Regions from separate parts of the Catenibacterium mitsuokai genome, predicted to be linked through region 1. Evidence: predicted binding sites of a transcription regulator. Region 1 holds the regulator's gene; each other region holds the start of a gene.

What was found. The regulator Rex, encoded in region 1, represses fermentation and respiration genes when NADH is low (regulators of the CRP and FNR family bind a similar motif). The targets are predictions, from matches to a motif close to GTGAANNNNTTCAC.
Region 2: a site for Rex is predicted at 1,937-1,950, ahead of fucO (lactaldehyde reductase). Genes of this name have one in related genera too.
Region 3: a site for Rex is predicted at 2,644-2,657, ahead of adhE (bifunctional acetaldehyde-CoA/alcohol dehydrogenase). Genes of this name have one in related genera too.

The regions. Positions count from the first base shown of each region.
Region 1 covers NZ_CP102271.1:848,889-853,185, reverse strand. Annotated here, with positions in the region: gene asnS (asparagine--tRNA ligase) at 1-1,271, opposite strand, end outside; gene NQ499_RS04285 (redox-sensing transcriptional repressor Rex) at 1,277-1,921, opposite strand; gene tsaD (tRNA (adenosine(37)-N6)-threonylcarbamoyltransferase complex transferase subunit TsaD) at 1,914-2,927, opposite strand; gene rimI (ribosomal protein S18-alanine N-acetyltransferase) at 2,927-3,364, opposite strand; gene tsaB (tRNA (adenosine(37)-N6)-threonylcarbamoyltransferase complex dimerization subunit type 1 TsaB) at 3,355-3,960, opposite strand; gene tsaE (tRNA (adenosine(37)-N6)-threonylcarbamoyltransferase complex ATPase subunit type 1 TsaE) at 3,953-4,297, opposite strand, start outside.
Region 2 covers NZ_CP102271.1:1,817,941-1,822,237, reverse strand. Annotated here, with positions in the region: gene purB (adenylosuccinate lyase) at 1-145, shown strand, start outside; gene NQ499_RS09565 (TetR/AcrR family transcriptional regulator C-terminal domain-containing protein) at 230-772, shown strand; gene NQ499_RS09560 (sortase B protein-sorting domain-containing protein) at 1,107-1,844, shown strand; gene fucO (lactaldehyde reductase) at 2,044-3,192, shown strand; gene NQ499_RS09550 (HlyC/CorC family transporter) at 3,343-4,297, shown strand, end outside.
Region 3 covers NZ_CP102271.1:602,986-607,282, reverse strand. Annotated here, with positions in the region: gene adhE (bifunctional acetaldehyde-CoA/alcohol dehydrogenase) at 1-2,553, opposite strand, end outside; gene NQ499_RS02945 (DEAD/DEAH box helicase family protein) at 2,801-4,297, opposite strand, start outside.

The sequences.
Region 1 (4,297 bases):
CATCCACCAAAGCGGCGTAAATCCATATACCACTGTAGTGTTTCTTTATTCATGCCCTTTTCATCCATTAGCTTTTCTAGAACATCATAACGTTCTTCTCTCTGTGAACCACCAACTAATTCACCGATGCCTGGTACTAATAAGTCACATGCTGCAACTGTCTTGTTGTCATCATTTAAACGCATATAGAATGCTTTGATTTCTTTTGGATAATCTGTTAAGAATACAGGACCACCTACAACTTCTTCACAGATATAACGTTCATGTTCAGCATTTAAATCAATACCCCATTCAACCTTGTTATCAAACTTCACATCAGCCTTTAATAAATGATCAATAGCTTCTGTATAGGTCATACGTGCAAAGTGAGAATCTCTAACCTTTGTGATACGGTTGATACAGTCATGGTCAACCATCTGTTCAAAGAATTTCATTTCTTCTGGAGCATTATCTAAGCAGTACTGAATACAGTATTTAACCATTTCTTCAATTAAACACATATCATCTTCAAGGTCCGCAAATGCGATTTCTGGTTCTACCATCCAGAATTCACTCGCATGTCTTGATGTATTTGAGTTTTCAGCTCTGAATGCTGGTCCGAAAGTATAAACATCTCTAAATGCCATAGCGAATGCTTCTACATGTAACTGTCCAGTTACTGTTAAGTAGGCTTCTTTTTCAAAGAAATCCTTAGAGAAATCAGTATCATCAATAGTTGTTACTCTAAACATTTCTCCAGCACCTTCACCATCGTTAGATGTGATGATTGGTGTATGTACATAGACGAATCCCTGATCCTGGAAGAATTCATGAATAGCCATAGATAATACAGATCTTAATCTGAAGATGGCGTAGAATGAATTTGCTCTTGGTCTTAAATGAGGGATTTCTCTCATAAATTCAAAAGAGTGTCTCTTCTTCTGTAATGGGTAATCACTATCACAGTCACCTTCAAGAATGATTTCAGTGGCTTCTACTTCAAATGGCTGCTTTGCATCAGGTGTTAATTTTAACTTACCTAGTACATGAATAGCTGAACCAGTTGCGATATGTGAAACTTCATCGAAGTTCTTTAATTTTTCTTCTAAATAAACAACCTGACAATTTCTAAAATAAGAACCATCATTTAATGCGATGAATCCTAGTTTACCACTATCTCTATTTGTTCTTACCCATCCTTCTAATTCAACATACTCTACGTTATCTGTTTCTACAGCGTTATCTGCACGACAGATTTCATAAAGTTCTCTTACTGTCATAAATTCAAACATCCTTCTTACTCCTTTGTATTTGATTTCATCTTTAATTCTAATTCTTGTATTGCGACAACAACATCCACATTCTGTACCTCTACTCCCTGAGGCACAATAAAATGAGAGTGGGTGAAGTCTACAATGCCTTTAATCCCTAATGCAACTAAGCGATCCACCATTTCCTGAACATTATCAGAAATCGCAAGAATCGCAATCTTACAGTCCTTAGGGAATGTTTTTTCCAAATCATCACTCTTATGAATCTTGACACCAAAACGTTCACCTTCAATATTAGCATCCTTATCATAAGCACAGACAATCTGTCCAACTGTATATTTCCAGCGGTTATATTTCAAAATAGCTGATCCCAAGTTGCCTACACCAATCAAAATAATTGGTTCATCAAGTCCTAAACCTAAGAAGTCACTGAGTGTTTCAATCATCTCTTTTGTATCATAACCATAACCTCGTTTGCCAAGTGTATTCTTCTGAGGCAAAAAGCCAAAGTCACGACGGATAGTCGTATCCTGGATATGAGTAACTTCCGCAAGTTCACTCGATAAGAAGTTCTCTTTACCTTCATGTCCCATAACTCTTAAAGCCTTCAAATAAACAGGAAAACGTGTCATCGTCGCACGTGAAATTTTCTGTTTCTTTTCACTACTCATAGTTGTCTCCTACACTTTCTGCCTCTAAGTCATAATCTGGCTTAACAGATAAGTCCAAAGGGGCAAACATATTGTATTTATACATGATACTTGCAGCAGATGCAATCATTGCGGCATTATCTGTACAATACTTCAATGGTGGAAAAATAACAGGAATATCACTTGTACTCATTTTTTCTCTGAGACCTTTGTTTGCACTCACACCACCTGCTACAATAATCTGCTTTACACCAAGATCATGAGCAGCAGCTAGGGCTTTAGAAGCAATCGTATCCATAGCCACATCCTGGAATGAACATGCTAAGTCATTGCCATTGATTTCTTCTCCTCTTTGGTCTGCATTATGCTTTAAGTTGATGACAGCGCTCTTTAAGCCACTGAAGCTGAAGTTATAGCTTCCATCATCAAGTGGTTTTGGAAGTGTATAGCTATGAGTTCCCTCATGCGCCATTTTGTCTAAAACAGGTCCTCCAGGATATGGAAGATGTAGAACACGTCCTACCTTGTCATAGGCTTCACCAATTGCATCATCAAATGTTGTGCCGATGACCTCAAAAGAGAATTCCTTTTTCATATAAACAAGTTCTGTATGTCCTCCTGAAACAACAAGAGCCATTGCAGGATATTCAATATCATTCACTAGTTCATTAGCATAAATATGCCCCGCAATATGATGTACACCAATAAGTGGCTTGTTTAAATAAATAGCCAATGTTTTGGCTTCCTGCATACCAACATGTAAAGAACCTACAAGTCCTGGTCCTTTTGTGACTGCAATTGCATCAATCTCCTCTAAAGAGATTTCTGCCTGTTTTAATGCTTCCTTTAAAACAGTGCTGACACATTCAACATGTTTACGGCTGGCAATTTCAGGAACAACCCCACCATATTGTTTATGGATATCAATCTGTGATGCAACAACATGACTTAATAACTCTTTTCCATCCTTTAGGATTGCAACACTCATTTCATCACAGCTTGATTCAATAGCTAGAATAACAGCCATTATTTTTCCTCCTTTCTTACCATGAGATAAGCATCCTCATGGTCTGCATAATAATCTTTACGTATAGCACATATCTCATAGCCATACTTCTTATATAAACAAATCGCACGTTCATTCGATACACGCACTTCTAAACTATAATTAATACACCCCTTATTATGTCCTTCTTTTAATCCATAATCCATCAATACCTTAGAAAAGCCTTTTCCTTGATAATTTGGATCAATACCAATTGTAGTCAGTTCACAGTTTTCATAAGCATACCAGAATCCTGCATAACCAACAATTTTGTCATCTACAAGAACATAGTAATGAGCATAATCATTTGTTTTTAGTTCATGAAGAAAATCTTCTTTAGACCATGCAGGGCTAAATAATAACCCTTCTAGTCTTTCAATCTCATCAAGATCTTCTTCCTGCATTTCTCTTAATAACATGCTTTCTTAGCCTCAACATCTTTAATATAAGTTGGCACTAATAAATCAACATTCTCAATTGGATCAGCCATCTGTCCTAATGCATAGATATTAGCACAAAGATCACATTCTTTTTCATCTAACCCTAGACAGCCTATTTCACCTACAAGTTCAAAGTCTCCATATTCAGCACGTAACTGGGCAAAGTCTTCTAAAGCCACGACCTGTTCCTTAATTAAAGGAAGACCATTTTCATAAACACCAACAAAGACCTTATGTCCTCTTGCATCAATAACACTTAATGCTTGACTCATACCAGCATAAGCAGCTAAAGAACTGACTGATTTAATTCTCACATCAGACACTGCAGCAAGTGTCTTTGCGATAGTCATTGCGACTCTGACACCTGTATAAGAGCCAGGTCCGGATGTAATAATCATCTCATTCACATCCTTTAATGCAATATGATGACGATCAAGTACTTCCTTTAATGTAGGAATTGCTTTTTCTGATTGTCTTCTAGAACCTTTTTCCTGGAAGGCTTCTAGACACATATTATCCTGAAATAAGCCTACAGCTAAATAACTATTTGATGTATCCATCACTAAACTAATCATGTGTAACCTCCCTCACATAGTTCTCATATTTTTCACCAATAGGATGAAGCTTTAAAGAACGTGTTTCATCTTCATTCTTTATTATTTCAATTTCTAATCTTTCTTCTGGAATAATGTCTTCAATAAACTGTGGCCATTCAATCACACATAAGCCATCATCTTCAAACATCTCTTCAAATCCCAAATCATCATCTGCCCCTTCTAGGCGATATGCATCAAAATGATAAAGGGTCATACGTCCAGAATAAACCTTCACAATAGTAAAAGTAGGAGAATTGATAATTTTCTTGATTTCAAGTCCCTGCCCTATTCCTTTTGTGAATGTTGTCTTACCAGC
Region 2 (4,297 bases), 970 kb from region 1:
TGGTAAGAATATTTCTCAGGAAGATATTCAGGCATTCGCAAAGAGCCTAGAACAGTTAAGTGATGAAGACCGTCAGACTTTATTAGATATGACACCTTCTTCATACATCGGTTTAGCTTCAGAACTTTGTGATATCGAACTTTAATCATTAAGAGACAACCTCTATGGGGGTTGTCTTCTTTATTTTTGTAGATAGGTTTGTTATAATGTTGCAAAGGTGGTGAGAATCTTGAGAGATACACGATATGTATTTGCAGAATGCATCAAACAATTGATGAATCATCAGTCTCTTGATAAGATCACAGTGACTGATATTGTGGAAATAAGCGGTAAGACTAGACAGACATTTTATCGTTATTTTCGCGATAAATATGATCTTGTGAACTGGTATTTTGAAGTATTAGCGGATAAGTCTTTCTTACAGATTGGCAATAGTGAAACTTTAAGAGAAGGGCTTACTAAGAAATTTGAATTTATTTATCATGATAGAGTATTCTTTAAAGAAGCATTTAAATCTAAAGATTATAATAATGTAGAAAACTATGATTATAACTGTATTCTCACTTTCTATCAGAATATTATTAAGAGAAAGCTAGGTAATAATATCCCATCAGATATTGAATTCTTATTGGAAATGTATTGTCATGGGTCTATTACTATGACTGTAGATTGGGCAACAGGGGGATATAAGCTGAAGCCTGAAGAATTAGCTGATATGCTGATAGAAGCATTACCACCTAAGTTAGATGAACTATTAAGAGATCTGAAATAAGGTCTCTTTTTTGCATAATACAACATTCGTTCTAAATACTGTTCTTTTATGCTGCTTTTCAAGTTTTGTTAAAATAAAATAGTATAATAACAAAAGTCTTGAAAAGGATTACATAAGTAATCTATAAGAAGGGTAGACAATTATGTATAAACATTTTTACGCTTATGATGGACAGAAGAAATACATATGAAGGGACACTCTGATCTTTTTGACAAACTTATAGTGTATCGACATGAATTATTTATTCTTAATAGATATTCTATGCCTTTTTTGCATTATTAGAAAAGTTGAAAAGACTTCTTTTTGGGACAAATCAAATAAGGAGAAAACGATTATGAACAAGAAATTGATGACTATGTTAGTCGCTTGTGCTTTATCAGTATCAGCATTATCTACTACAGCAGTATTTGCAGAAGATGCAGTAGTCACTGGAGAAACTCCAGCTGTAACTGAAACTACACCTGCACCTGAAACCACACCTGCACCTGAAACTACACCTGCAGCTTATGAACCAGAAATCACTTTACTTACACCTAAATGGACAGGGGATAGTGATATTGTCTTTGAAGTAGATGCTAAAGGTGGAGCAGTTTATCCTCAGGAAATGTATGTTTATGGTGCAGACGACGCAGCAATGCCTATTATCAGTGTTTCATCTAAGGTAGAAGTAAATGAAGAAGGTAAAGGTAAGGTCACATTTACTAACGATGCATTAAAAAATGCAAAAACTTGGGATGATACTTTTACAAACCAGATTTCAGTAGATTGGACAAAGTATTCTAAAATTGAATTTGCTTTTGCATTCGAATTAAACGGTCAGGATAAATATAAGTCTATGTATGTAGAAACTTCAGTAAAGGCTCCAGCACCAACTGTAACTCCTACTACACCAGCTCAGCCTACTACACCTACAAAACCTGCAGGAAACAAAGGTACAACAACTACAACTACTACTAAGAAAGAAGCACCAAAAACTGGTGATACTATGAATATTGCATTATATGCTTCATTATTATTAGTCAGTGCTTTAGCAGCAGTTGTATTAGCTACAAAAAAGAAAGTTACTGAATAATCTGTCAATTAAAGTAAGCGTAAGTAAAATTGAATATTTAGGGAATGAAATGACAATTGAGAAATCGATTGTCTTTTTTTTAACAAGTTTTTGTAAAATTATTCACAAAGTGACAAATCTACTTATCTGTCACTTGAATGATAACACTTACAGTGTTAACATGAGTTCAGAAAAGTTAATTAAAAGGAGATTGATAATCATGTATAAGTTCATGTTAAATGAAACAAGTTATCATGGAGCAGGTGCTATTAAAGCTGTTCCTGAAGAAATTAAAGCAAGAGGATTTAAGAAAGTATTTGTTGCTTCTGACCCTGATTTAGTAAAGTTTGGAGTTACTAAGAAAGTAACTGATTTATTAGATGAAGCTGGTATTGAATATGTTCTTTACAGCAATATTAAACCAAACCCAACTATCGAAAACGTACAGACTGGTGTTGCTGCATTTAAAGAAGCAGGCGCTGACTGTATCGTAGCTATCGGTGGTGGATCTTCAATGGATACATCTAAAGCAATCGGTATCATCATTACAAACCCTGAATTTGCTGATGTACGTTCATTAGAAGGTGTTGCACCAACTAAGAATCCTTGTGCTCCAATCATCGCTGTTCCTACTACTGCAGGTACTGCTGCTGAAGTTACAATCAACTATGTAATTACTGATGTTGAAAAGAAACGTAAATTCGTATGTGTAGATAATCATGACATTCCAGTAGTTGCTGTTGTTGACCCAGAAATGATGTCTTCAATGCCAAAAGGATTAACTGCTGCTACAGGTATGGATGCTTTAACTCATGCTATTGAAGGTTATATTACTAAAGGTGCTTGGGAACTTTCAGATATGTTCCATATTAAAGCTATCGAAATCATCGCTCGTTCATTAAGAGGTGCTGTTGAAAACACTGCTGAAGGACGTGAAGGTATGGCTTTAGGTCAGTATGTTGCTGGTATGGGATTCTCTAACGTAGGTTTAGGTGTTGACCATTCTATGGCTCATACATTAAGTGCTTACTATGATATGCCTCATGGTAAAGCTTGTGCAATCTTACTTCCAACAACTATGGAATACAATGCTGAATATACTGGTGAAAAGTATAAAGATATCGCTAAGGCAATGGGTGTTGAAGGTGTAGATGGTATGACTCAGGAAGAATACCGTAAAGCTGCTGTAGATGCTGTTAAGAAGTTAGGTGAAGATGTTGGTATCGAAATGACTCTTAAGGGTGTTGTTAAGGAAGAAGATATTCCTCAGTTAGCTAAGGATGCATATGCTGATGCTTGCCGTCCTGGTAACCCAAGAGATACTTCAGTTGAAGATATTGAAGCATTATATAGATCATTACTTAAATAATAATCATTCATTGGGAGGAACATTTGTTCCTCCTTTTTGTTTTTTATTGATGTTTCTTATAAAAAATGTATAATAGACTTGTGCTTTTGTATATAGCACTCAATATAGTTATTAAAGGAGTATGATAGTGTCGTGGACTCGAGTCAGATAATGATGGTTGTTATTTTTATTATATTGATAGGATTGTCAGGCTTATTTTCTAGTGCAGAAACTGCATTTATGTCTGTTTCTAAGATTAGAGTAAAGACTGTAAGTGAGGATGAAGAGGATCCTCATCACGCCAAGGCTTTAATTGTTTCTAATCTTTTAGAAGATACAGATCATTTGTTAAGTACAATTCTAGTAGGCAATAACCTTGTCAACATTTTAGCTTCTTCATTGACTACATCATTTGTAATTAGTGTATTTGGTAATGAAGGAACAGGTGTTGCGGTTGCAACAGGGTTTGTTACGTTAATGATTCTTATTTTTGGTGAAATTACACCAAAGACTTTAGCTGTAAGTAAAGCAGAAGCATTATGTTATAGATTCTGTCGCTTTATTCAATTAATAAATTTCATATTTACACCAGTTGTCGTTATCTTAACAGCTGTGTCTCATGGCTTGATTCATATATTAGGTGGTAATATTGATCCACAACCTACACTTTCTGAAGAAGACTTAAAAACAATTGTAAACGTGTCTCATGAAGAAGGTGTATTAGAAGATGAAGAAAAAGAAATGATGCATAATATCTTTGATTTTGGTGATACTGATATTAAAGAAATCATGACACCACGTATTCACGTGGCTACAGTTGATTATGATGCGACTTATGATGAAGTGGTTGCTGTATTACAGGAATCACAATATTCTCGTTTACCTGTTCTTTCAGAAGAGGGTGATGAGATTGTTGGTGTATTACATATTAAGGATATCTTAATGAAGCCTGTTGATCATGAACATTTCCAGGTAAAGGATTATATGCGAGATGCTTATTTCGTTTATGAATTTAATCATATTTCAGATGTTTTTGCTTCTATGCGTAAGGAACATGTTTCTTTATCAGTTGTATTAGATGAATATGGTGTTATGGCTGGTATTGTGACATTAGAAGATATTGTCG
Region 3 (4,297 bases), 250 kb from region 1:
GTCTTCGTATGCGTTCATAGCGATTCTATGTACTGATTCTTCCCAATCAGCTTTGCTGATGTTCTGTGACTTAACGTTTACAGCACCACCAACTTTTACCCATAACTTTTCAACAGCCTGTGCGAACATTTCAACACCTTCTGCATCAGTCTTTGGATGTAAGCCGATTAATTCAGCTAATTCTCTATATTTCTTATCTGCCTTATAGTCTTCAATCTTTGGCCAGATGTTTAACTTAGTTGGAACTGTACCATTGTATCTGATTACATGTGGTAATAACATACCGTTAGTACGTCCATGAGGAATATGCCATTCTCCACCGATCTTATGAGCTAATGAGTGGTTCATTCCTAAGAATGCGTTAGCGAATGCCATACCTGCAATTGATGCAGCGTTATGCATCTTGATTCTAGCATCAGGATCACCTTCAAGTACTGACTTTTCAAGGTTTTCGAATACTAACTTAACAGCCTGTTTAGCCCAACCATCAGTGAAGTCAGAAGCTAAGATTGAAACATATGCTTCAATAGCATGAGTTAATACGTCGATACCAGTATCAGCAGCGATTCTTGGTGGCATAGACATAGCGAATTCAGGGTCAACAATTGCGATTGTTGGAGTTAAAGCGTAGTCAGTTAATGGATATTTCTTGTTTTCCTTAGTATCAGTGATAACTGCGAATGGAGTTACTTCTGAACCTGTACCTGAAGTAGTTGGGATACATACTAACTTAGCTTTCTTACCAAGTTCTGGGAACTTGAATGCTCTCTTTCTGATATCCATGAATTTCTGCTTGATGTCATCGAAGTTAACTTCTGGATGTTCATACATTAACCACATAACTTTAGCAGCATCCATTGAAGATCCACCACCGATAGCAATGATTGTATCAGGCTGGAAGCTCTTCATGATTTCAAGACCCTTAAGAGTCATATCTAAAGATGGATCTGGTTCAACGTCGATGAATAAGTCAACGTCTACTTTGTTACGTCTTCTTCTGATAACGTCTTCGATCTTTCCTACATAACCAAGGTCATACATACCTCTGTCTGTAACGATCATTGCTTTCTTCATTTCCTTCATATCTCTAAGATATCTGATTGAATTTCTTTCGAAATAAATCTTTGGAGGAAGTTTAACCCATTGCATATTGTTGTTACGTCTCCCTATTCTCTTAATGTTTAGTAAGTTAATAGCACTTACGTTGTTTGATACTGAGTTATGACCATAAGAACCACAACCAAGTGTTAATGAAGGTAAGAATGCGTTGTATACTGAACCGATACCACCGAATGTAGATGGAGCGTTTTCAATAATACGGATAGCTTTGATTCTCTTACCGAATGCTTTAGAAATTTCATGATTAGTAGTATGGATTGCAGCTGAATGTCCTAAACCGTTGAATTCAACAGTCTGAGCAGCCTTTTCAATACCATCTTCAGTAGAGTTTGCTTTGATCATACCTAATACTGGAGAAAGTTTTTCTCTAGTCATTGGTTCGTTAGGACCGATTTCCTTAACTTCACAAACTAAGATCTGAATATCATCAGATACTTTGAAACCAGCCTGTTCAGCGATCCAAGTAGCGTTCTTACCTGGAACGATGCTGTTTAATCGAGCTTCATTTACGTTTTCACTGTATGCTGTTGCACCGAACATGAACTGTTCAAGTTTCTTCTTTTCTTCAGCATTACAGAAATGTACATGATAACGACCAAGTTCTTTCTTGAATTCATCATAGATTTCGTGGTCTACAACAACTACCTGTTCAGATGCACAAATCATACCGTTATCGAATGATTTTGATAAATAAATATCGTTTGCTGCCATTTTGATTTTACAAGACTTTTCTACGTATGCAGGAACGTTACCAGCACCTACACCTAAAGCAGGTTTACCACAAGAGTAAGCAGCCTTAACCATTGCGTTACCACCAGTAGCTAAGATAGTAGCAACACCTGGATGATTCATTAATGCACTAGTTGCATACATAGTTTTCATTGGTAACCACTGGATTACGTTCTTAGGAGCACCAGCTTTTACAGCAGCATCTAACATTACCTTAGCAGCCATAACTGAACAGTCATGAGCACCTGGGTGGAATGAGAAGATGATTGGGTTTCTAGTCTTCATAGCGATTAAAGACTTAAAGATAACTGTAGAAGTTGGGTTTGTTACTGGAACGATACCACAAACAACACCAACTGGTTCAGCGATTTCAGTGATACCAGTAAGTGGATCTTCATTAATAATACCTACAGTCTTTGTATGACGCATGTTGTTAGTAACATATTCACAAGCGAATAAGTTCTTAACAGCTTTGTCTTCAAATACACCACGGCCAGTTTCTTTTACTGCAGCTTCTGCAAGAACACCGTGTTTATCAAGACCAGCAACTGACATCTTTGCTACGATGTAGTCAACAGTTTCCTGATCAAAACCTTCGAATTCGTCTAATGCTGTTAATGCGTTATTAACTAACTCATCAATGCAAGCATCAGTCTTTTCTTCTGTCCATTCTTCAACTTTCTTTTCGACTTTCTTATCAGCCATTTTTATATCCTCCATTGACCAAAATATTTCTTCTTCATATTTTGTAAGTTCACTATACATGACTTCTTGTGAAAAAACAAGCATACTTTTGTGAAAATTTACACAATTTGTACATAGCATTTACTGAAAACGTTTGCAGTTTAGGGATATCCGATTAGCTATTTTTATGCTTAGTTTTTATCAAAAATTTAAATTATAAATATTTTTTATAGTGATAGAATACTCTCAAAAATGTGAACGTTTTCTTCTAGCATCTTTCGCTGAATGTATCTACTGTCTTTAAAATCTCTCTCGCAACATTCATCTTATCCTTAAATAAGGCACTCATACTACCAATTGACTTGAAAGGATCTTGTAATAAGACCTTCTTGTCTTCAATGAAACCATTCTTCACAATATAATCTACTAATAACTCTACAAAGTGAATCTGTCTAGAATTCAAACTCTGATCATCTAAGAAACGTGAGAACTCAGCCATAGCGGCTTGTCTGTCTAATCCTACAATCTTTCTAATTAATCTAGTGATAGGTGTATCACCAAAGTGTAATCGATAATCGTCTTTGCTTCCTAAGTCTATCCATAATAAGTTTTCTAGATGTTTCATCTCATCTGGAGTAATGACTTGATTATGTCTGAGCTTATAGATAGCCTCATCATCTTCATGTGCTTTTAAATAATGCTGGACTTTCTCTTTATAGTTTTCTAATCCTTCATCATTATAGAAAGCATCATTCATCTTTGTTTCAATGATTTCATCTTCAAAGTGTGTATCTATAGGATCTCTCTTTGGGCCAACATCTAAGTATTTAACTAGATTTCTAATTTTCTCACGTAGTACTTCTAGATCAAAATAGTTGGCCGTCTTCCAGTAATCAGGATCTTTGGCACATTTCAAATATTCCGCATTATCCGCAATATCAGGTATAGTTTGTTTTTTATACAATTCATCAGTAATCATAATAACCTTATTGATGACCTGACTTGCATCATAATGATTGAGATATGCCATTTCAATCATATACAACTGTCTATCAAAAAACTTTGCTCGTTTATCTTCATCATGAATCACAACAAGAGAAGATAATTCATCTTTAATATAGTGTGTATCCATCTCATTGAGATTATTCCAGTTATCTGGATTTTTATATTGATGTACATATTTTAAATGAAGCTTTACATTAAAACTGTCTTCATTAAGTCCTTGAATATAACCTGACATCTCTTTGATCTGTTTATTGATTTCATCTACATAATCCTGATTGGATGCATTTTGTTCGAGTGCATAAAGAATATCAACACGTAACTTATAGATACGCTGAGAGAGTGATTCTATAATGCCTGATTTCTCAGGGCGTTGGTCTACTCTGAAGTAATCCATATTTCCTAGGTAATCAAATATCAAGAATCCTTTCTTGTCATCTCCTGGACCAAACAAGTCTTTTCTTAGTCTTGTTCCTCTTCCAATCATCTGCCAGAATTTTGCTTTACTTCTTACTTTCTTAAAGAACACAAGATTCACAATATCTGGTACGTCTATTCCTGTATCTAGCATATCTACACTGATAGCTATTTGGGGATAACTGTCTGTTTTGCTGAATCGATCTATCGCATTTTGTACAAATTTTGTATTAAATGTAATCACTTCAGCAATCTTCCCCTTATATTCAGGATAGAGTATATCGAATCTCTCTTTAATTTTATTGGCATGATTTTGATTGGCAGCGAAGATGATGCTTTTTCCTAT